Regions from separate parts of the Lysinibacillus sp. JK80 genome, predicted to be linked through region 3. Evidence: a T-box and tRNA genes for the amino acid it is inferred to sense, from the RefSeq annotation. Region 3 holds a T-box; the other regions hold tRNA genes.
The links. A T-box is a leader RNA that pairs with one kind of tRNA and senses whether it is charged. The one in region 3 lies ahead of serS (serine--tRNA ligase), so its partner is inferred to be a tRNA-Ser.
Positions count from the first base shown of each region.

Region 1: it has a tRNA-Ser gene. The T-box ahead of serS (serine--tRNA ligase) is inferred to sense a tRNA for this amino acid. The anticodon was not compared.
Region 2: it has a tRNA-Ser gene. The T-box ahead of serS (serine--tRNA ligase) is inferred to sense a tRNA for this amino acid. The anticodon was not compared.

Region 1 covers NZ_CP058997.1:3,499,337-3,506,679, reverse strand. The annotation lists rRNA gene HXV90_RS17700 (23S ribosomal RNA) at 1-1,990, shown strand, start outside; rRNA gene rrf (5S ribosomal RNA) at 2,101-2,216, shown strand; tRNA gene HXV90_RS17690 (tRNA-Val) at 2,227-2,302, shown strand; tRNA gene HXV90_RS17685 (tRNA-Thr) at 2,306-2,381, shown strand; tRNA gene HXV90_RS17680 (tRNA-Lys) at 2,389-2,464, shown strand; tRNA gene HXV90_RS17675 (tRNA-Leu) at 2,482-2,566, shown strand; tRNA gene HXV90_RS17670 (tRNA-Gly) at 2,603-2,677, shown strand; tRNA gene HXV90_RS17665 (tRNA-Leu) at 2,683-2,771, shown strand; tRNA gene HXV90_RS17660 (tRNA-Arg) at 2,780-2,856, shown strand; tRNA gene HXV90_RS17655 (tRNA-Pro) at 2,866-2,942, shown strand; tRNA gene HXV90_RS17650 (tRNA-Ala) at 2,959-3,034, shown strand; tRNA gene HXV90_RS17645 (tRNA-Met) at 3,063-3,136, shown strand; tRNA gene HXV90_RS17640 (tRNA-Ile) at 3,144-3,220, shown strand; tRNA gene HXV90_RS17635 (tRNA-Ser) at 3,236-3,328, shown strand; tRNA gene HXV90_RS17630 (tRNA-Met) at 3,382-3,456, shown strand; tRNA gene HXV90_RS17625 (tRNA-Asp) at 3,460-3,535, shown strand; tRNA gene HXV90_RS17620 (tRNA-Phe) at 3,594-3,669, shown strand; tRNA gene HXV90_RS17615 (tRNA-Gly) at 3,675-3,748, shown strand; tRNA gene HXV90_RS17610 (tRNA-Ile) at 3,750-3,826, shown strand; tRNA gene HXV90_RS17605 (tRNA-Asn) at 3,831-3,907, shown strand; tRNA gene HXV90_RS17600 (tRNA-Ser) at 3,919-4,009, shown strand; tRNA gene HXV90_RS17595 (tRNA-Glu) at 4,012-4,083, shown strand; gene HXV90_RS17590 (VOC family protein) at 4,143-4,559, opposite strand; gene nadA (quinolinate synthase NadA) at 4,725-5,828, opposite strand; gene nadC (carboxylating nicotinate-nucleotide diphosphorylase) at 5,815-6,675, opposite strand; gene nadB (L-aspartate oxidase) at 6,656-7,343, opposite strand, start outside.
Region 2 covers NZ_CP058997.1:3,490,861-3,498,203, reverse strand. The annotation lists gene HXV90_RS17570 (cysteine desulfurase family protein) at 1-913, shown strand, start outside; rRNA gene rrf (5S ribosomal RNA) at 1,191-1,306, shown strand; tRNA gene HXV90_RS17560 (tRNA-Val) at 1,317-1,392, shown strand; tRNA gene HXV90_RS17555 (tRNA-Thr) at 1,396-1,471, shown strand; tRNA gene HXV90_RS17550 (tRNA-Lys) at 1,479-1,554, shown strand; tRNA gene HXV90_RS17545 (tRNA-Leu) at 1,572-1,656, shown strand; tRNA gene HXV90_RS17540 (tRNA-Gly) at 1,693-1,767, shown strand; tRNA gene HXV90_RS17535 (tRNA-Leu) at 1,773-1,861, shown strand; tRNA gene HXV90_RS17530 (tRNA-Arg) at 1,870-1,946, shown strand; tRNA gene HXV90_RS17525 (tRNA-Pro) at 1,956-2,032, shown strand; tRNA gene HXV90_RS17520 (tRNA-Ala) at 2,049-2,124, shown strand; tRNA gene HXV90_RS17515 (tRNA-Met) at 2,153-2,226, shown strand; tRNA gene HXV90_RS17510 (tRNA-Ile) at 2,234-2,310, shown strand; tRNA gene HXV90_RS17505 (tRNA-Ser) at 2,326-2,418, shown strand; tRNA gene HXV90_RS17500 (tRNA-Met) at 2,472-2,546, shown strand; tRNA gene HXV90_RS17495 (tRNA-Asp) at 2,550-2,625, shown strand; tRNA gene HXV90_RS17490 (tRNA-Phe) at 2,684-2,759, shown strand; tRNA gene HXV90_RS17485 (tRNA-Gly) at 2,765-2,838, shown strand; tRNA gene HXV90_RS17480 (tRNA-Ile) at 2,840-2,916, shown strand; tRNA gene HXV90_RS17475 (tRNA-Asn) at 2,921-2,997, shown strand; tRNA gene HXV90_RS17470 (tRNA-Ser) at 3,008-3,098, shown strand; tRNA gene HXV90_RS17465 (tRNA-Glu) at 3,101-3,172, shown strand; gene HXV90_RS17460 (ABC transporter ATP-binding protein) at 3,312-4,106, opposite strand; gene HXV90_RS17455 (FecCD family ABC transporter permease) at 4,122-5,177, opposite strand; gene HXV90_RS17450 (FecCD family ABC transporter permease) at 5,177-6,178, opposite strand; gene HXV90_RS17445 (ABC transporter substrate-binding protein) at 6,323-7,318, shown strand.
Region 3 covers NZ_CP058997.1:4,660,129-4,667,471, forward strand. The annotation lists gene pdxR (MocR-like pyridoxine biosynthesis transcription factor PdxR) at 1-24, opposite strand, end outside; gene pdxS (pyridoxal 5'-phosphate synthase lyase subunit PdxS) at 127-1,011, shown strand; gene pdxT (pyridoxal 5'-phosphate synthase glutaminase subunit PdxT) at 1,013-1,576, shown strand; T-box leader at 1,626-1,845, shown strand; gene serS (serine--tRNA ligase) at 1,921-3,201, shown strand; gene HXV90_RS23400 (sigma 54-interacting transcriptional regulator) at 3,343-4,677, shown strand; gene brnQ (branched-chain amino acid transport system II carrier protein) at 4,786-6,117, shown strand; gene HXV90_RS23410 (amidohydrolase) at 6,114-6,851, shown strand; gene HXV90_RS23415 (amidohydrolase family protein) at 6,893-7,343, shown strand, end outside.

The DNA of each region.
Region 1 (7,343 bases), 1.2 Mb from region 3:
GTTTACCGAATTCAGACAAACTCCGAATGCCAGATATTTATACACGGGAGTCAGACTGCGAGTGATAAGATCCGTAGTCAAAAGGGAAACAGCCCAGACCACCAGCTAAGGTCCCAAAGTAATCGTTAAGTGGAAAAGGATGTGGCGTTGCACAGACAACCAGGATGTTGGCTTAGAAGCAGCCATCATTTAAAGAGTGCGTAATAGCTCACTGGTCGAGTGACGCTGCGCCGAAAATGTATCGGGGCTAAACGATTCACCGAAGCTGTGGATTGACATCTACGATGTCAGTGGTAGGAGAGCGTTCTAAGTGCGTTGAAGTCAGATCGGAAGGACTGGTGGAGCGCTTAGAAGTGAGAATGCCGGTATGAGTAGCGAAAGACGGGTGAGAATCCCGTCCACCGTATGACTAAGGTTTCCTGAGGAAGGCTCGTCCGCTCAGGGTTAGTCGGGACCTAAGCCGAGGCCGATAGGCGTAGGCGATGGACAACAGGTTGATATTCCTGTACCACCTCCTCACCGTTTGAGAAATGGGGGGACGCAGTAGGATAGGGTAAGCGCGCCGTTGGTTGTGCGCGTCCAAGCAGTAAGGCGTGTGTGTAGGCAAATCCGCACACTGTAACGTTGAGCTGTGATGGCGAGTCCGTATGGACGAAGTTCCTGATTTCACACTGCCAAGAAAAGCCTCTATCGAGGTGAGAGGTGCCCGTACCGCAAACCGACACAGGTAGTCGAGGAGAGAATCCTAAGGTGTGCGAGAGAACTCTCGTTAAGGAACTCGGCAAAATGACCCCGTAACTTCGGGAGAAGGGGTGCTCTTGAGCGTGCAAGCGCATGAGAGCCGCAGTGAATAGGCCCAGGCGACTGTTTAGCAAAAACACAGGTCTCTGCAAAACCGTAAGGTGACGTATAGGGGCTGACGCCTGCCCGGTGCTGGAAGGTTAAGAGGAGTGGTTAGCACAAGCGAAGCTGCGAATTGAAGCCCCAGTAAACGGCGGCCGTAACTATAACGGTCCTAAGGTAGCGAAATTCCTTGTCGGGTAAGTTCCGACCCGCACGAAAGGCGTAACGATCTGGGCACTGTCTCAACGAGAGACTCGGTGAAATTATAGTACCTGTGAAGATGCAGGTTACCCGCGACAGGACGGAAAGACCCCGTGGAGCTTTACTGTAGCCTGATATTGAATTTTGGTACAACTTGTACAGGATAGGTAGGAGCCAGAGATCTCGGAGCGCCAGCTTCGAAGGAGGCGTCGGTGGGATACTACCCTGGTTGTATTGAAATTCTAACCCATGCCCCTTAGCGGGGCAGGAGACAGTGTCAGGCGGACAGTTTGACTGGGGCGGTCGCCTCCTAAAAGGTAACGGAGGCGCCCAAAGGTTCCCTCAGAATGGTTGGAAATCATTCGTAGAGTGTAAAGGCACAAGGGAGCTTGACTGCGAGACCTACAAGTCGAGCAGGGTCGAAAGACGGGCTTAGTGATCCGGTGGTTCCGCATGGAAGGGCCATCGCTCAACGGATAAAAGCTACCCCGGGGATAACAGGCTTATCTCCCCCAAGAGTCCACATCGACGGGGAGGTTTGGCACCTCGATGTCGGCTCATCGCATCCTGGGGCTGTAGTCGGTCCCAAGGGTTGGGCTGTTCGCCCATTAAAGCGGTACGCGAGCTGGGTTCAGAACGTCGTGAGACAGTTCGGTCCCTATCCGTCGTGGGCGTAGGAAATTTGAGAGGAGCTGTCCTTAGTACGAGAGGACCGGGATGGACACACCGCTGGTGTACCAGTTGTCTTGCCAAAGGCATCGCTGGGTAGCTATGTGTGGACGGGATAAGTGCTGAAAGCATCTAAGCATGAAGCCCCCCTCAAGATGAGATTTCCCATTACGCAAGTAAGTAAGATCCCTCAAAGACGATGAGGTAGATAGGTTCGAGGTGGAAGTGTGGTGACACATGGAGCTGACGAATACTAATCGATCGAGGACTTAACCAAAAAAGTTTGAAACATTCAATGCACCGTTTATCCAGTTTTGAAAGAGCAAATCTTTCTAAAAAGAGAGCTTCTAGACACAGCAGTACGCCGTGTATGGAAGGTCGACATAGTCTAGTGATGATGGCAAAGAGGTCACACCCGTTCCCATACCGAACACGGAAGTTAAGCTCTTTAGCGCCGATGGTAGTTGGGGGCTTCCCCCTGTGAGAGTAGGACGTCGCTAGGCATAATACCCAGGAGGATTAGCTCAGCTGGGAGAGCATCTGCCTTACAAGCAGAGGGTCGGCGGTTCGAGCCCGTCATCCTCCACCATATGCCGGTTTAGCTCAGCAGGTAGAGCAACTGACTTGTAATCAGTAGGTCGTGGGTTCGATTCCTATAGCCGGCACCATTTTTTCGAGCCATTAGCTCAGTTGGTAGAGCATCTGACTTTTAATCAGAGGGTCGAAGGTTCGAGTCCTTCATGGCTCACCATTTATAAATAATAATAAGCGGGTGTGGCGGAATTGGCAGACGCACTAGACTTAGGATCTAGCGCCGCAAGGCGTGGGGGTTCGACTCCCTTCACCCGCACCATTATTTTCATTGCCAGATAAAAAAGCTTATGCACATGCGGAAGTAGTTCAGTGGTAGAACACCACCTTGCCAAGGTGGGGGTCGCGAGTTCGAACCTCGTCTTCCGCTCCAAATGTGCCGGGGTGGCGGAACTGGCAGACGCACAGGACTTAAAATCCTGCGGTAGGTGACTACCGTACCGGTTCGATTCCGGTCCTCGGCACCATTTTAAATGCGCCCGTAGCTCAATTGGATAGAGCGTCTGACTACGGATCAGAAGGTTATGGGTTCGACTCCTGTCGGGCGCGCCAAAAGAACAACGGGAAGTAGCTCAGCTTGGTAGAGCACTTGGTTTGGGACCAAGGGGTCGCAGGTTCGAATCCTGTCTTCCCGACCATTTCCAAAAAGATTATGGGGCCTTAGCTCAGCTGGGAGAGCGCCTGCCTTGCACGCAGGAGGTCAGCGGTTCGATCCCGCTAGGCTCCACCATAAGTAAATTAACCAGTATAAAGATCCTGGCGGCGTAGCTCAGCTGGCTAGAGCGTACGGTTCATACCCGTAAGGTCGGGGGTTCGATCCCCTCTGCCGCCATCTTAAAGGACCTTTAGCTCAGTTGGTTAGAGCAGACGGCTCATAACCGTCCGGTCGCAGGTTCGAGTCCTGCAAGGTCCACCATTTATATATTGTAACGGAGGTATACCCAAGTCTGGCTGAAGGGATCGGTCTTGAAAACCGACAGGCGGGTAACACCGCGCGGGGGTTCGAATCCCTCTACCTCCTCCAGTTTTAAATTTTTATAAATGGTGCTTTAAAAACTCGAAACAACATAAAATTATCGCGGGGTGGAGCAGTGGTAGCTCGTCGGGCTCATAACCCGAAGGTCGTTGGTTCAAATCCGGCCCCCGCAACCAAAAGGTCCCGTGGTGTAGCGGTTAACATGCCTGCCTGTCACGCAGGAGATCGCCGGTTCGATCCCGGTCGGGACCGCCATTTTTAAAATAAAAGTCATGAGAAGCAAAAAAGTGAGCAAGCTTAGCATGGACGAAATGGGTCAGTAGCTCAGTTGGTAGAGCATTAGATTGAAGCTCTAAGTGTCGGCGGTTCGATTCCGTCCTGACCCACCATTTATGCGGGTGTAGTTTAATGGTAAAACCTCAGCCTTCCAAGCTGATGTCGTGGGTTCGATTCCCATCACCCGCTCCAAGGGCCTATAGCTCAGCTGGTTAGAGCGCACGCCTGATAAGCGTGAGGTCGATGGTTCGAGTCCATTTAGGCCCACCATTATTCCGAAGTAGCTCAGTTGGTAGTAGCACCTGACTGTTAATCAGGTTGTCGCAGGTTCGAGTCCTGCCTTCGGAGCCATTTTTTATTTTGGGGAAGTACTCAAGAGGCTGAAGAGGCGCCCCTGCTAAGGGTGTAGGTCGGGTAACCGGCGCGAGGGTTCAAATCCCTCCTTCTCCGCCATGGGCCCGTTGGTCAAGTGGTTAAGACACCGCCCTTTCACGGCGGTAACACGGGTTCGAATCCCGTACGGGTCATACTAGAAACAGTAGATGCAATTGCATCTACTGTTTTTTGATATTCATAGATACAAAATTTACTCTTGATTCAATGCATTTTCATCCATATAAACTACTTCCCAGATATGCCCATCTACATCTTGAAAACCCCAACCATACATAAATCCGTGATCTTGTGGTTCACTATAAGGTTTACCACCAGAGGCAAGTGCCTTATTCACTAGTTGATCTACTTGTTCTCGGTTTTCAGCAGAGAGACATAAGATTGCTTCTGCAGAAGTAGTAGTATCTGTAACTTCTTTTTTACTAAATCCTTTAAATCGTTCTTCAACCATTATTAATACGAAGATATTTTCATTAATAATCATTGAGGCTGTTGTTTCATCACTGAATTGTTGATTGAACTCAAAACCTAATTCCTTAAAAAAACTGATAGATTTGTTTAGATCTTTTACTGGTAAATTGATAAAGATATTTTTCGATTGAAAAGCCATTTAGTATCACCTCCAAATTGACAGTATCATGGAGCATAAAGTCGTGTCAATTATAGCAAAGCGGGGCGCAAATGGAAGCCATTAGCACTATTAGAAGTAGGCGTTATGTCAACAAAAACAGAAAGGTTATATCTTCAACCTTTCTGTTTAAAAAGTTTTAACTATTTATCCTCTGGCTAGCATTCTTTCAAGTGAACTAAGTGCTTCAGCGGTAGTATGTTCATCTACTTGTATACGGTTATGAGGTTGACCTTGCTCAATACTTTCTAAGCTCCATAACAAATGTGGAAGGTCAATTCGATTCATTGTTAAACAAGGACAAAAGTTTTCGTTTAAGGAGACAATATGTTTATCAGGATGCTGCTTAATAATGCGATTGACAAGGTTCATTTCTGTTCCAATTGCCCATGCAGATCCGCTTGGAGCTCGATTGATTGTATCAATAATGTATTTTGTGGAGCCTGCATCATCAGCCGCTGCAACCACTTCACGGCTGCACTCAGGGTGAACAATTATCCTCATAGTCGGGTGTTCTTTGCGAATAACCTCTGTATGTTGAACAGTAAAACCTTCGTGCACAGAGCAGTGACCCTTCCAAAGAATAACCTGGATATTTTCAAGTGGCTCTTTTGTTTCGAGCAAGTTCTTATGCGGATTCCAAACAGCCATATTTTCAAGAGGTATACCTAAATCATAGGCAGTATTTCTTCCTAAATGTTGGTCAGGTAAAAAGAAGATACGCTGTTTTTGGGTAAAAGCCCATTGAACAAGTTCCTTTGCATTCGATGAAGTGACACAAGCACCACCATGTCTTCCAGTAAAGGCTTTAATAGCCGCAGTTGAGTTAACATAGGTTAGAGGAATAATCGTATCACCAAAGAGTTCTTGAAGAATTGGCCATGCTTGTTCAGTTTGATAAATATCAGCCATATCAGCCATTGAACAACCAGCGCGCATATCTGGTAAATAGACATGTTGCTGTTTCGTTGTCAGCATATCAGCAGTTTCTGCCATAAAATGTACACCGCAAAATACGATGTGTTCAGCTTCCTTATTTGCTGCGGATAATTGAGCTAACTGTAAAGAATCCCCAGTTGCATCTGCAAATTGAATGACTTCATCTTTTTGATAATGGTGGCCAGGAATAAATAATTTAGGACCTAATTTTTTCTTTATTGATAAAATACGAGATTCCATTTCCTTTACAGATAGTGCCCGATAATGCTCTGGGAGTAATGTCGTCTGTTGTAATAAACTAGTGATGGACAAGGGAATGATCTCCTTTCATTTGAACGAGTGCACTAATATCAAAAGCTTTAACTGAATGTGTTAAGGAGCCAAGTGAAATCCATTGAATACCCGTTTGGGCATAAGCCTTTAAATTTTCAAGTGTGATGCCCCCAGATGCTTCAGTCGCAATAGTGGGAGGAACAATGGGAAGCCATGCACGGATTTCTTCTGGGCTACGGTTATCAAACATAATAATATCTGCTCCTGCGTTGATAGCTTCTTCTAATTGTTCTTTTGTTTCAATTTCAACTTCAATTTTTACGGTATGACCGACTTTCGCTCTAGCGGTCTGAACTGCCTTTGTAATGCTACCAGCAAAGGCAATATGATTGTCCTTTAGCATAATTGCGTCATACAGGCCATTACGATGATTAAAAGCACCACCAATTCGAACAGCATATTTATCTAGCATACGCAGTCCTGGTAGTGTTTTACGCGTATCACATATTTTTGCGTGAGTACCTACTGTTTCTTGAACGGCAAGATGGGCAGCCGTTGCAATAGCAGACATACGTTGAATAAGATTTAAAATGACACGCTCACCGATTAATAATTTTTGTAAGGGACCTTTAATCACAGCGAGTACATCACCTGACTTCACCATCTCTCCATCTTTTGTATGAAGATTGACTTCGATTGATCGATCGAGTAAGAGAAAGCCATGCTCAATAATGTTAGCCCCACAAAAAATTCCGCTTTCTTTCGCGTAAAAAGAAAAAGCTCCCTGTTGTTCGGCTGAAAAGATAAATTCACTCGATAAATCTCCATCTCCTAAATCCTCATTAAAAAATTGCTTGAGCATTTCCTCAAGTTTGATGATATTCATACAATGAGTTCCTCACTTTCATTTGTCCTTGCGAAAAAATAATCCATCGGCTTGCCCATTGTGATTTCATTTCGGATTTATCCTCCCGAATATGAGCTCCTCTTGTTTCCGTTCGCGTAATTGCTGCATGTGCCATTAATGTGGCGACTACATGCATCATAAATAATTCCAACTCAGCTAGTTCTAGACCCTTTAAATTAACTTGAATAAGTGATTGCAAGGAGGGTAGTTGCTTTACAAAATGCTGCAAGTCATCAATATTTCTAACAATACCTAGGAACCGCATCATGTGTTGCTGTAATTGGGGTTTGCTAAATAAAGGTGGCATTTTATCAGGACATTGATGCTTTTCCAGTAAAAAGTTTTTTTGATGACACCCTTTTTGAATAATGAACTGCGCCATTTTTTGACCAAATGTAATACCTTCCAATAGGGAGTTACTTGCTAAACGATTCGCACCATGTACGCCTGTACAGGCAACCTCACCGACTGCATATAAGTTCGGTATAGTAGTTCTTCCTTTGTCATCAGCAATAACACCACCCATCAAGAAATGACTTCCCGGAGCCACGGGGATTAGACCATCTTGTAAATGAACGTGATGAACATGGCACAGCTGAGCAATTGTTGGAAACTTTGCTTCAAAGTCTTGAATGTTAGTGATATCA
Region 2 (7,343 bases), 1.2 Mb from region 3:
AGGTGTAACTAGTGATGGCGTAATTTTTACGGGTAGTGGAACAGAAGGAAATCTCATAGCCATCTTGTCGTTAGCGCTAGCCTCAAAAAAAGGAAAACACATTATTTCATCTCAAGCTGAGCATACGTCAGTGCATGCGGCTTTGAATACACTTGAGAAAAAGGGCTTTACTGTAACAAAATTACCTTTGCAGAAGGATGGTTGTGTTGATCTGGGGCAATTGCAACAAGCAATCCGGGAAGAGACTGCTTTGATTACCATTCAACATGTCAATTCTGAAATTGGTTCAATCCAGCCTGTAGAGAAAATCGTAAAGATGGCAAGAAAATCAAATATATTCTGTCATGTTGATTGTGTACAATCATTTGGCAAACTAGCTATACCAAAAGGGGCAGATGCGATTACCATCTCGGCTCATAAAATAGGCGGACCAAAGGGCTGTGGTGCTATATATCTGAACCCTGCAATCAGAGTACCTGCATTAACACCAGGTTTGACACATGAGAGGGGTCTTAGAGGGGGGACATTAGATACTCCTGCAATCGTGGCCTTTGCCGCGGCAATTGAAAACTATCAATATGAATTGCAACATTATGAAACGCTAAGAAATTATTTTGAAAATAATTTACCTGAAAAATGTCAGCTCGTTGAGTGTAAACAGCAACTACCTAATATTTGTGGGGTAATGATGGAAAAAGTAGAGGGACAATATGTTCTTTTAAAGTTAAATGAGGCGGGAATCTGTATCTCTACAGGTAGTGCATGTGATATTCATAGTGAATCGGGAACAAAGGCTATTCTATCAATGGGGTTCTCTTTGGAAGCGGCACGCCAATTTTTTAGAATATCTTTTGGTCCTTCCACTAAACTTGAGGATATTGTAAAATTAAAAATAGAGCTTTCAAATATTTAACGAAAAGACGAGTGAAGGATTATCTATATTCTTCACTTGTAGTGAAATAGATTATAAGTTAATAATATCGGCAAATAAAATAATTGTTTTCTTTTGAACCAACAATTGCTATAATATTTTGCAGGGCAATATTTTCTCTTACTTAACAAAAATATCTTTAAAAAGTAATAATTTCTTTTTTTTATAAAAAAGTATTGCACAATGTTAGAAAACGTTATACAATAATTCTTGTCTTGAAGGACAGGTAAACAACTTCAAAACATGATACATAACCAAGTCTAGTGATGATGGCAAAGAGGTCACACCCGTTCCCATACCGAACACGGAAGTTAAGCTCTTTAGCGCCGATGGTAGTTGGGGGCTTCCCCCTGTGAGAGTAGGACGTCGCTAGGCATAATACCCAGGAGGATTAGCTCAGCTGGGAGAGCATCTGCCTTACAAGCAGAGGGTCGGCGGTTCGAGCCCGTCATCCTCCACCATATGCCGGTTTAGCTCAGCAGGTAGAGCAACTGACTTGTAATCAGTAGGTCGTGGGTTCGATTCCTATAGCCGGCACCATTTTTTCGAGCCATTAGCTCAGTTGGTAGAGCATCTGACTTTTAATCAGAGGGTCGAAGGTTCGAGTCCTTCATGGCTCACCATTTATAAATAATAATAAGCGGGTGTGGCGGAATTGGCAGACGCACTAGACTTAGGATCTAGCGCCGCAAGGCGTGGGGGTTCGACTCCCTTCACCCGCACCATTATTTTCATTGCCAGATAAAAAAGCTTATGCACATGCGGAAGTAGTTCAGTGGTAGAACACCACCTTGCCAAGGTGGGGGTCGCGAGTTCGAACCTCGTCTTCCGCTCCAAATGTGCCGGGGTGGCGGAACTGGCAGACGCACAGGACTTAAAATCCTGCGGTAGGTGACTACCGTACCGGTTCGATTCCGGTCCTCGGCACCATTTTAAATGCGCCCGTAGCTCAATTGGATAGAGCGTCTGACTACGGATCAGAAGGTTATGGGTTCGACTCCTGTCGGGCGCGCCAAAAGAACAACGGGAAGTAGCTCAGCTTGGTAGAGCACTTGGTTTGGGACCAAGGGGTCGCAGGTTCGAATCCTGTCTTCCCGACCATTTCCAAAAAGATTATGGGGCCTTAGCTCAGCTGGGAGAGCGCCTGCCTTGCACGCAGGAGGTCAGCGGTTCGATCCCGCTAGGCTCCACCATAAGTAAATTAACCAGTATAAAGATCCTGGCGGCGTAGCTCAGCTGGCTAGAGCGTACGGTTCATACCCGTAAGGTCGGGGGTTCGATCCCCTCTGCCGCCATCTTAAAGGACCTTTAGCTCAGTTGGTTAGAGCAGACGGCTCATAACCGTCCGGTCGCAGGTTCGAGTCCTGCAAGGTCCACCATTTATATATTGTAACGGAGGTATACCCAAGTCTGGCTGAAGGGATCGGTCTTGAAAACCGACAGGCGGGTAACACCGCGCGGGGGTTCGAATCCCTCTACCTCCTCCAGTTTTAAATTTTTATAAATGGTGCTTTAAAAACTCGAAACAACATAAAATTATCGCGGGGTGGAGCAGTGGTAGCTCGTCGGGCTCATAACCCGAAGGTCGTTGGTTCAAATCCGGCCCCCGCAACCAAAAGGTCCCGTGGTGTAGCGGTTAACATGCCTGCCTGTCACGCAGGAGATCGCCGGTTCGATCCCGGTCGGGACCGCCATTTTTAAAATAAAAGTCATGAGAAGCAAAAAAGTGAGCAAGCTTAGCATGGACGAAATGGGTCAGTAGCTCAGTTGGTAGAGCATTAGATTGAAGCTCTAAGTGTCGGCGGTTCGATTCCGTCCTGACCCACCATTTATGCGGGTGTAGTTTAATGGTAAAACCTCAGCCTTCCAAGCTGATGTCGTGGGTTCGATTCCCATCACCCGCTCCAAGGGCCTATAGCTCAGCTGGTTAGAGCGCACGCCTGATAAGCGTGAGGTCGATGGTTCGAGTCCATTTAGGCCCACCATTATTCCGAAGTAGCTCAGTTGGTAGTAGCACCTGACTGTTAATCAGGTTGTCGCAGGTTCGAGTCCTGCCTTCGGAGCCATTTTTATTTTGGGGAAGTACTCAAGAGGCTGAAGAGGCGCCCCTGCTAAGGGTGTAGGTCGGGTAACCGGCGCGAGGGTTCAAATCCCTCCTTCTCCGCCATGGGCCCGTTGGTCAAGTGGTTAAGACACCGCCCTTTCACGGCGGTAACACGGGTTCGAATCCCGTACGGGTCATACTAAGTGCAGTAGATGAATTTACATCTACTGCACTTTTTAATTTACTTGATATTTAGATTTATAACATAGCTATAATAAATGAAAGCCTACACAGAATGATTAAACTGTGTAGGCTTGTTGTTTTTTAAATTAGTGATTAAATTTTTCGTCCTTTTCCATATGGGATGCAAAGAGGTGTACCAAAGATTGGATCTGTCGTCATTTGGCAATCAAGGTCAAACACATGATTAACTAAATCAGTGGTCATAATTTCTTCTGGTTTCCCTTGACGATAGACACCACGGTCACGCACTGTAATAATATGATCGGCATAGCGACAAGCAAGATTAATATCATGTAGTACCATAACAATAGTTCTCTTTTGCTGTTGGTTCAATTCGAATAGTAAATCTAAAACGTCTATTTGATGAGTTAAATCTAAGTATGTCGTAGGCTCGTCTAAAAGAATGATATCTGTATCTTGAGCAAGCGTCATAGCTATCCAAGCACGTTGACGTTGTCCCCCTGATAGCTCATCTACTGGTCTATCTTGTAAATGCTCGGTACCTGTAGCTTTTAAAGCGTTTAAAACGATTTCTTCATCTTTTTCAGTCCACTGTTGTCGCCAACTTTGGTAAGGATAGCGACCTTGTTTCACAAGTTGTAGGACAGTTAAGCCTTCTGGTGCAACAGGAGATTGAGGAAGAATAGAGAGGTTTTTAGCCACTTGTTTTGTTGATAATTTAAAAATATCCTCACCGTCTAATAAAACGGAGCCTTTTTTAGGTTTTAATAATCGAGCAATGGAGCGTAAGAGTGTGGATTTACCACAGCCATTCGCTCCGATTAATACAGTAATTTCATTCAAAGGAATAGATAAATTGAGATCTTCGATAATATTGAAATCACCATAACTTAATGTTAGAGATTTGGTTAATAAAGATTCAGTCATGTAGTATAGACTCCTTTATTTTTTAGGGTTTCTAAATAATAAATAAATAAAGTAAGGAGCACCGATAGCAGCAGTAAAGACGCCTGCGGGTACTTCTAATGGGCTAAATGCTGTACGACCTATAATATCTGCAACCATTACAAGCAATGCACCAATTGCAGCGGATGCTGGAATAAGTACACCGAACGATGAACCAACAATGCGTCGTGCAATATGAGGAGCCATTAATCCTACAAACCCAATAGCACCAGCAAATGCTATGGCACTCGCTACTAAACTGGAACATAATAGAATTAAGTAAAGGCGTGTTTTTTGAACAGGTTGCCCTAGGCTTGATGCTGTATCATCACCTAATTCTTGAACATTTAACTGCCGAGTAATAAAAAAGGTGATAAGTAGAAGTACAATAATCAATGGAACAACGATTTGTACTTGATCCCAATCCGAACTTTTGACACTACCCGTAATCCATTTATTCGCTTCACTTGCTTGATAAATTGGGCCGATAATCATTAACATTGTAGTAATTGCTTGCATGAATGCCGACACGCTAATACCGATTAAGACAAGACGATTTGGTGTGACACCATCTTTCCAAGCAAATAGGTAGACTATACATCCGACGATAGTAGCCCCTATGAATCCTGCTAATGGCAACCACTCTATACTAACTGTTAAAGAGTGATTAGAATCACTGAAAATGGCTAAGAAACCAACAACCGCTGCCCCACCACCAGCAGATATGCCGATTATATCAGGTGAGGCAAGTGGATTTTTAATGATTCCTTGTAAAACTGCACCTGCGACGGCTAACGCCATTCCAGCAAACAAGGCCATGAAAATTCGAGGCATTCGAAAATCAATAATAATCAGTTGATCAAAATCTGAGCCGTAACCAAAAAAAGCTTGTAAAACTTTAAATGGATTGATGAATGAATCACCAAATGATGCACTAAGAAAGAACACGGCAAGAGTTAGTATGCAAATCACTGTTGATTTTTTTATAGCTTGTACATCTATTAAAAATGAAATTTTTTGTTGAAGTAAACGAATTGTTTTTACATGTTTCATTATTTTTTTCCACCTTTTCGCGCAAGGTAAATAAAGAATGGTGTGCCAATCATAGCAGTCATGACGCCTACTGGAACTTCTTGTGGCATGATAATATAACGAGCCGCAACATCAGCCAGCAATAAAAGTATCCCCCCAAGTAAAGCAGCCATAGGAATAAGCCATCGATGATCAGTGCCGACAAACTTGCGCGCAAAATGGGGAACGACAATCCCTATAAAACCAATGGGGCCAGCAATTGCAACTGCTCCCCCTGCTAAAAAAATAACAATAAGACCGACCAATATCTTCATAAGTCCTAAACGTAAACCAAGACCTCTTGCTACATCATCGCCAAGAGCGAGAATATTCATTTTGGGGGAAATGATGAGGGCAGCAATCCACCCAATTACTAGATACGGTAGAACAGATAGTAGAATTTCAAGTTTTCTACCTTGTACAGAACCTGCTAACCAAAACAAAACTTGATCAAGCTCTGCTTCATTTGTAGCGAGTAAACCTTGCGTAAATGATGCAAATAGGGCACTGATGGCAGCACCAGCTAAAGTTATTTTCACTGGAGTAACAGCATCTCTACCTGAGAAACTAATTCCATAAACGGATAAAGCAGCGATTGCTGCACCAAGAAATGCAATCCACGCAAAAGATTGCAAGCTTGAAATGTGGAAAAAAATCATGGCAAAGACAACAGCAAAGCCTGCTCCTGCATTAATGCCCAAAATTCCAGGAGAGGCTAATGGATTTTTCGTTAAGGTCTGCATAAGCACGCCTGTAATAGCTAATGAAGCACCAACGCAACTGGCAATAAGAGCTCTTGGAATTCGAACATTTTGAATAATAAGATGCTCATTTGAATTGTTAAATTGTCTAAAAGATTCATACGTAGTTTGAATAGAAGTATTTGTATAACCATACACAATACTGATCCCCATAGAAAGAAGTAATAGTATGACTCCTACTAGTAAAGCAATCATTTTAGAATAATTATTTTTTAATATCATATTTAACGTGTACTCTTTTCTTGGAAAATTATTAAATTAGTTATTGACATTGATAGTTACATACAATACGATTAATATCGTTCTTAGACAGATGAAAGTGATTTTCATTCTCGTCAAATATGCTTAAATATTTTATCATATACAATGGAGGAAGAAAAGGTGCAAAAAGCTTTTCAAAAACTATTAGTTTTACTAGCTGTGGTTGCTATTTTTGTTCTGGCAGCATGCGGTACTTCTAAAGATAATGCCAAAGAAGAAAGTACAAAAGAAAGCAATGCTTACAGTGTTGACCATGCAATGGGGACAACTGAAGTAAAAGACACACCAAAACGTATCGTTGTTTTAACTAATGAAGGAACAGAAGCATTATTAGCTCTAGGTATTAAACCAGTAGGTGCTGTTCAATCTTGGACAGGCGATCCATGGTATGATCACATCAAGGATCAAATGGAAGGTGTAGAGGTTGTCGGTATTGAACATGAAATAAATATCGAAAAAATTGCTTCTTTAAAGCCAGATTTAATCATTGGCAATAAATTACGACAAGAAAAAGATTATGCTAAACTTAGCAAAATTGCTCCAACTGTGTTTTCTGATACATTACGTGGTGACTGGAAAGAGAATTTTAAATTATACGCTAAAGCAGTAAATCAAGAAACAAAAGGTGAAGAAGTTCTAAAAGCTTACGAAGATAAGTTACAAGCTCTGAAAGAAGAACTTGGAGAACAAACCAACCAAGAAGTTTCGTTTGTACGCTTTATGGCCGATAAATCTCGTATCTATTACACAGATTCATTCTCAGGTGTGATTTTTGATGCTTTAGGATTTAAACGTGTTGCAGCGCAAGCAGATTTATTTAAAGATAATGCTAAACTAGGAAACTTAGCGATTGAAGTAGGGAAAGAAGCGATCCCTCAAATGGATGGGGATGTTATTTTCTACTTCACGTACATGCCAACAGGCGATGATTCAGCACTAGCAACTGAACAAGAGTGGACACAAGACCCGCTTTGGAAAAACTTAACAGCAGTCCAAAAAGGCAATGCACATAAGGTGGATGATGTCATTTGGAATACGGCTGGAGGCATTTTAGCTGCGAATATTATGCTAGATCAAGTGAAAGAAATCTTTGTTAAATAATTTTCTTATAAACTATGCATTTATC
Region 3 (7,343 bases):
AAGCTGGAATAAAAGCATATCCATGATCTGGAACCTCCTGACCCTATAAATATTTTAAAAACTGGATATTTTGATATGGTCAATTTCTATTATACTAAACTTCATCATAAAGGTGGAGGTTAGAAAATGAAACAAACAGGTACAGAGCTAGTAAAGCGTGGAATGGCAGAAATGCAAAAAGGCGGCGTCATTATGGATGTCATTAATGCAGAGCAAGCAAAAATTGCAGAAGCTGCAGGTGCTGTAGCAGTTATGGCATTAGAAAGAGTACCGTCAGATATTCGGAAAGCAGGTGGCGTTGCACGCATGGCCGATCCTCGTATTGTTGAGGAAGTGATGGGGGCTGTAACTATTCCTGTGATGGCCAAAGCACGTATTGGTCATATTGTTGAAGCACGTGTCTTAGAAGCAATGGGTGTTGATTATATTGATGAAAGTGAAGTTTTAACACCAGCAGATGAAGAGTACCATTTATTAAAAAGTGAATACACAGTACCGTTTGTGTGTGGCTGTCGCGATTTAGGGGAAGCAGCCCGTCGTATCGGGGAAGGTGCCTCGATGTTACGAACTAAAGGTGAACCAGGTACAGGGAATATTGTGGAGGCCGTTCGCCATATTCGTAAAGTAAATGCACAGGTTCGTAAAGTCGTAGGAATGACAGAGGATGAATTAATGACAGAGGCGAAATTACTAGGAGCTCCTTTCGAGTTATTAAGAGAAATTAAACGTCTTGGTCGTTTACCAGTAGTAAACTTCGCAGCAGGAGGAGTGGCAACGCCTGCTGATGCAGCCTTAATGATGGAACTTGGAGCTGATGGCGTTTTCGTTGGTTCAGGTATTTTTAAATCTGAGAACCCTGAAAAATTTGCACGTGCCATTGTAGAGGCGACTACTCATTATAAAGACTATAAGATTATTGCGGAAATATCAAAAGAGCTCGGAGTGCCAATGAAGGGGATTGATATTGCACAGCTTGGACACAACGAGCGTATGCAAGAGCGAGGTTGGTAGCATGAAGCGAATTGGTGTATTAGCATTACAAGGAGCAGTTCGTGAGCATATACAAATGTTAGAAGCTCTTGGTTGTGAAGCAATTCAAGTAAAACAAAGAAAGGATTTAGGAAACCTAGATGGACTTGTGTTACCAGGTGGAGAAAGCACAACAATGAGAAAATTGCTGGATCGATTTGATCTGCTAGAGCCAATTCGTGGACTTGCTCAGCAAGGATTACCGATGCTTGGTACATGTGCGGGATTAATTTTATTAGCCAAGGATCTAATTGAAGTTGAACCACATTTGGCTGTGATGGACGTGACTGTAGCAAGAAACTCATATGGACGTCAGGTGGATAGCTTCGAAGTACAACTAGATATTCCTAAAGTAGGTGTAGGGATTCCAGCAGTATTTATTCGTGCACCTCATATTGAAGCGGTAGGTAAAGGTGTTGAAATTCTTGCACAACATGAAGGGAAAATAATCTTGGCACAAGATGGCCATTTATTGGGTTGTTCGTTTCATCCCGAATTAACAGAGGATACACGAATTCTTGAATATTTTGTAACCTCTATGGTATGACTTGCAAAATTTGTTTTCATATAGTACAGTATGTTTAAATTTTAAATAACTGAACACGATGATGGGAAGTAGTAGCAAGCACGTTTTTTTTAGAGAGTCAGCGGTTGGTGGAAGCTGATAAAAGCACTTGTGAATCCGTCCTGGAGTTGCACAGTCGAAGTGAATGAAGTAGGCTGTAGCCGGCTGAAATGCCGTTATGAAATAAGTGGATTAGGCAGAAATATGTCTAGTCAATTAGGGTGGCAACGCGGGTAGCTCTCGTCCCTTTTTAGGGATGAGGGCTTTTTTGTGTTCATTTCGCTGCAACGATTTTCCATCATGAAGAAACTATTGGAGGTATGAAGATGTTAGATATTAAACGCGTCCGTGAGAATTTCACGGAAATTAAAGAGATGTTATTAACACGTAATGAGGACTTGGGAAACTTAGATGACTTTGAAGACTTAGATGCAAAACGTCGTGAATTGATTGCCAAAACAGAAGAATTAAAAGCAGAACGCAATAAAGTATCTGAACAAATCTCAGTTATGAAACGCAACAAAGAAAATGCTGATGAAGTCATTGCTCGTATGCGTCAGGTTGGCGATGAAATTAAAGAATTAGATGTACAATTAAATAATGTTGAAGAACGCTTTAAAGATATGATGATGCGTTTACCAAACATCCCACATGAATCTGTACCAGTAGGCACAACAGAGGACGACAATGTTGAAGAATATACGTGGGGTGAAATTCCGACATTTGATTTTGATATTAAAGCACACTGGGACCTTGCTACGGATTTAAAAATTGTAGACTTTGAACGCGGCGCGAAAGTAACAGGTAGCCGTTTCTTATTCTATCGTGGTCTTGGTGCTCGTTTAGAACGAGCATTAATGACATTCATGATGGATTTACATGCAGAGGAGCATGGTTACGAGGAAATGCTACCACCTGTCATTGTTAATCGAGATAGCCTAACAGGTACAGGGCAACTTCCGAAATTTGAGGAAGATGTATTCAAATTAGAGGAAACAGATTATTTTATGATTCCAACTGCAGAAGTACCAGTAACGAACTTCTATCGAGATGAGATTTTACCGGCTGAAGCTTTACCACAAGGCTTTGCAGCGTATAGTGCTTGCTTCCGTTCAGAAGCGGGATCTGCAGGTCGTGATACACGTGGTTTAATTCGTCAACACCAGTTCAATAAAGTAGAATTAGTACGTTTTGTAAAACCAGAGGAGTCATACGAACAATTAGAGCTCTTAACAAGTCATGCAGAAAAAGTATTACAATTACTAGGCTTACCATATCGTAAGTTAAAAATGTGTACAGCTGATTTAGGTTTTACTGCAGCGAAAAAATATGATTTAGAAGTTTGGATTCCTGCACAAAACATGTACCGTGAAATTTCTTCTTGCTCTAACTTTGAGGATTTCCAGGCACGACGAGCAAATATCCGCTTCCGTCGTGAGCCAAATGCAAAACCAGAATATGTGCATACATTAAACGGCTCAGGTCTTGCCATTGGTCGTACAGTTGCTGCTCTTCTAGAAAACTATCAACAAGCTGATGGCAGCGTAGTAATTCCTGAAGTTTTAAGACCTTATATGGGCGGTAAAGAAGTAATCGCACCAAAATAAACGACAGATAAAGCTATTTTAGACAATTCCTTTATGGATGTTCTAAAATAGCTTTTTTGTGTTGCTAAAATTGAAATCTCTCATAATTTTTGAAAATTCGTTATAATGGGTAATATTCATGGGGACAAGGGGGAGAAATTCATGGAATTGCAACAATTTGCACAGGCTTTCAGTGAATTTGATAATGTTTTAATTACAGATGATAAAGGCTGTGCAATCTTTTATGATTTAGCAGATTTAAATATATTATTGGAAATCGGCTTAACACCAGATGAATTTTTTCACAGCACAGTGACTGATAATTATCAAAATTTATCACCTGAGACAAGTACTGTTTTTCAAGTCATACAAACAGGGCAGCCAGTTTTATACTATGAACAACAACTGACAACATTGAACGGTTTTAGTTATTTATCACTGAGTTCGACCTATCCCATTATGGAGCATGGAAAAGCCATTGGTGCCATTGAATTTTCAAAACATTTTTATGAAACTAAGCAAATTAAATATTTAGATAATTTCCTGGGACATAAATTATATCGAGATAATCATACAACCTATCGTTTAGAGGATTACATTACAACAAACGCCGAAATGAAAACTCAACTTGAAAAGGCACGTCGTAGTGCTCAAAAAAGTGCACCAGTTTTACTAACTGGGGAAACTGGAACTGGGAAAGATATAATCGCACAAGGCATACACAATGAAAGTGAACGCTATACAAAGCCGTTTATTACTTTGAACTGCTCAACATTAACAGAGGATAATATATTTACTCAGCTATACGGCTCGGACAATGAAGCAAAAAGTGGAAAGTTACAGGAGGCTAATGGAGGGACGCTACTCATTGACCACCTTAATTTATTGGATATCTCTTTGCAGGCGAAACTTTTACATGCGGTAGATATAAAAGTGTTAAATGGTGAGCCCTTGGATATACGGTATATTACTACTGTCAATGAAGATGTGGACAAACTATTAGCTGAAAAAAGGCTACGCGAGGACTTATTTTATCGCTTAAATGTTCTTCAAATTGATTTGCCACCGCTAAGATTAAGGAAGGAAGATATTCCACTTATCCTTGATTTTTATATACAATTTTACAATGAACATACACTACAGAAAAATGTAAGCTATTGTAATGAAGTAATTCAGTTGTTTTATGCCTATCATTGGCCGGGGAATGTGCGTGAACTAAAAAATGCCCTTGAATCGGCATATAATAATTTGCTTGGGGATGAAATACTTGTTGAACATGTTCCAGAGAGGATTAAAAAAAATGTTCAACATTCAACTCAATCGATCATGCAAAACAACCAATCTGGACATTTACGAGATTTAACGGAAGCCTACGAGCGTCTAATTATAGCGGAAAAGTTGCGTGAAACTGATGGGCGATTAGCGGAAACAGCTAGACGTTTAGGTATTTCTCGTCAATTACTAAAATATAAGTGTTTAAAATATGAATTGTTGTAAAAAATTTTTTACAAAAAGGGGATAAAAATTTATCTCCTTTTTTCGTGTTATTAAATTTTTTATTATTTAGATAAATCTTCTGTAAACGATAATAAAGGGGTTGAGGATATGTCTAAAGTTATGCAGCATACGATAATCGTGGGGCTAGCCTTATTTGCTATATTTTTTGGTGCTGGGAATTTAATCTTTCCGCCATCCATAGGAAATAGTGCAGGGGAATCATGGATCTCCGCTCTGATGGGCTTTAGCTTAACGGGTGTTATTTTACCTGTGCTTGCGGTGTATGCAATTTATAATACTGGGGGAACTGTGGAAGCGCTCACAAGACCAATCGGAAATTGGTTTTATAAAGCCTTTAATACGGTCATGATGGTTTGTATTGGGATGGTTGTCACAATACCGAGGATGTCAGCGACAACTCATGAATTAGGGGTATCACAAATTATTCCGAACGTACCTTTAATTGTGTCAGTATTAGCATTTTTCGCGATTTGCTTTTACTTTGCGATGGACCAATCAAATGTGATCGATAAGATTGGAAAATGGTTGACGCCTGTTCTTGTTCTTATACTTATTATCCTCATTGGTAAAGGGGTATTAGACCCAATAGGAGCGGCAATTAATACAGGAGCAGAAAGGGTTTTTGCCAACTCCATAATAGCAGCCTATCAAACAGGAGATGTGGGAACAGGTATTCTTTGTGCGCCAATCTTTTTAGCAGCAATAGTTGGCTATGGCTATAAAGGGAAACAATCTAAAAAGGTCGCGCTTGGTGGAATGGCTATTGCTGCAATAGGGTTAATTGCAGTATATGGTGGCCTGCTCTATTTAGGGGCTACAAGTAGTGGCATCATCACAAATCCTGGCAGTGATACAGAACTATTAGCGGGCATTGCCTTTAGTGTCATTGGTAATTTGGGTAAAGCGTTACTAGCTATATGTGTTATTTTTGCCTGCTTAACATCAGCGATTGGCGTCATGGTCATATCCTCACAGTTTTTAAATGAACTAACAAAAGAGAAGCTTGGCTATAGAACGTGGGTCTTTATTATGTGTGTAGTAGGCGCAACTATTGGCTCCTTAGGTGTAGGTGCCATCGTCGAAATTACATTGCCGATTTTCTTGGTAATTTATCCAGTCATTATTGTACTTGTGCTACTGGGAGCCTTTGATCGTTTTGTACCAAATGCAGGAGCCTATAAAGGAACTGTACTATTTGCATTTCTAGTAAGCATCGTTGAAACATTTGCTAGCTATGAAATTACGATACCTGGTGTGACACAGTTGGTCATGCATTTACCATTGCAGTCTAGTGGATTTGCTTGGATTATGCCATCTATTGTTGGCTTTATTATCGGTACTATTTTGCATAAGGTGCTGAAAGCAGAAGATCCTGAAAAATCTACTTTTGGTATAGAAGAAATAGGAGTTGAAAAATGATGAAAATTATTTGTAACGCAAAGATATATACAGCAGATACTATTCAGCCATCTGCGACTGCTATGGTAATCGAAGGAGGAAAGATACTTTGGATTGGACAACAGGAAGATTTACCCCCCTATCAGGGAGAAATAATAGATGTACAAGGAAAGGTCATTATTCCTGGGATTATTGACGCTCATATGCATCCGATTATGTTAGCGGATGTTTTGGAACAAGTGGCTTGTTTACCTCCATATATTTATTCTATTGAGGATATAATTAATGCATTAGCAAACTATGATGCAAGTCAGCGGAGATGGCTATTAGGCTGGGGCTATGATGAAGGGAAACTAAAGGAAAGAAGAGCGCCTTTAAAAGAGGACTTAGACCGTGCCTCTACAGAGTTACCTGTCATTGTTATGCGTACATGTGGTCATATTATATCGGTTAATAGTAAAGCATTAGCAATCGCAGGTATTACGAAGGATACGCTTGATCCACAAGGTGGACAAATCGATCGGGATGAAAATGGAGAACCTACAGGCGTACTGCGTGAAAATGCACGTAATCTAGTACTACAGCATTTACCTACACCATCTGAAGAAGAGATTGTCAAAAGGCTCCTAAAGCTATCACAAACTTTGGCATCCTATGGTGTAACAAGTATTACAGAATTAATGGCCACGGTAGCACCAATTGATTATTTAGGCCTGTATCGTAAAGCCCGAGAAAAGGCTTTAAGCAACGCGTAGCAGTTTATTATATCTGGGAAGATATTCAACGATATGAGCTGTTGACAGCAAATACTATTGATCGTTCTGCAGGAGCCTATATCGGAGGCATTAAGCTATTTTCGGATGGCAGTGTTTCAGGACGTACAGCACTTGTTTCTGAGCCATTTTTGGGAAGTGATGAAAAAGGCATAGCAATGACTTCGAAAGAGGAGCTGCTAGCGGCTGCTGCGGTAGCAAAAGAATATGGTATTCAATTAGTGGTTCATGCAATGGGGGACAGAGCCATTGATCTAATTGTCGACACATTTTATGAGGAAAAGGCTTGGTTAACAGATGCACCGTCTGTTCGTATTGAGCATGCAGCCATGCCATCTAAAAGTGCCTTGCAAAAAGCTGCTGAATGGGGGATAGGCTTTGTGCCACAACCCATCTTCTTATTTTGTGAAATTGAGAGTTATTTAGAGAATCTAGGGCTAGAAAAAACACAGACATTATATGGTGTACAAACAT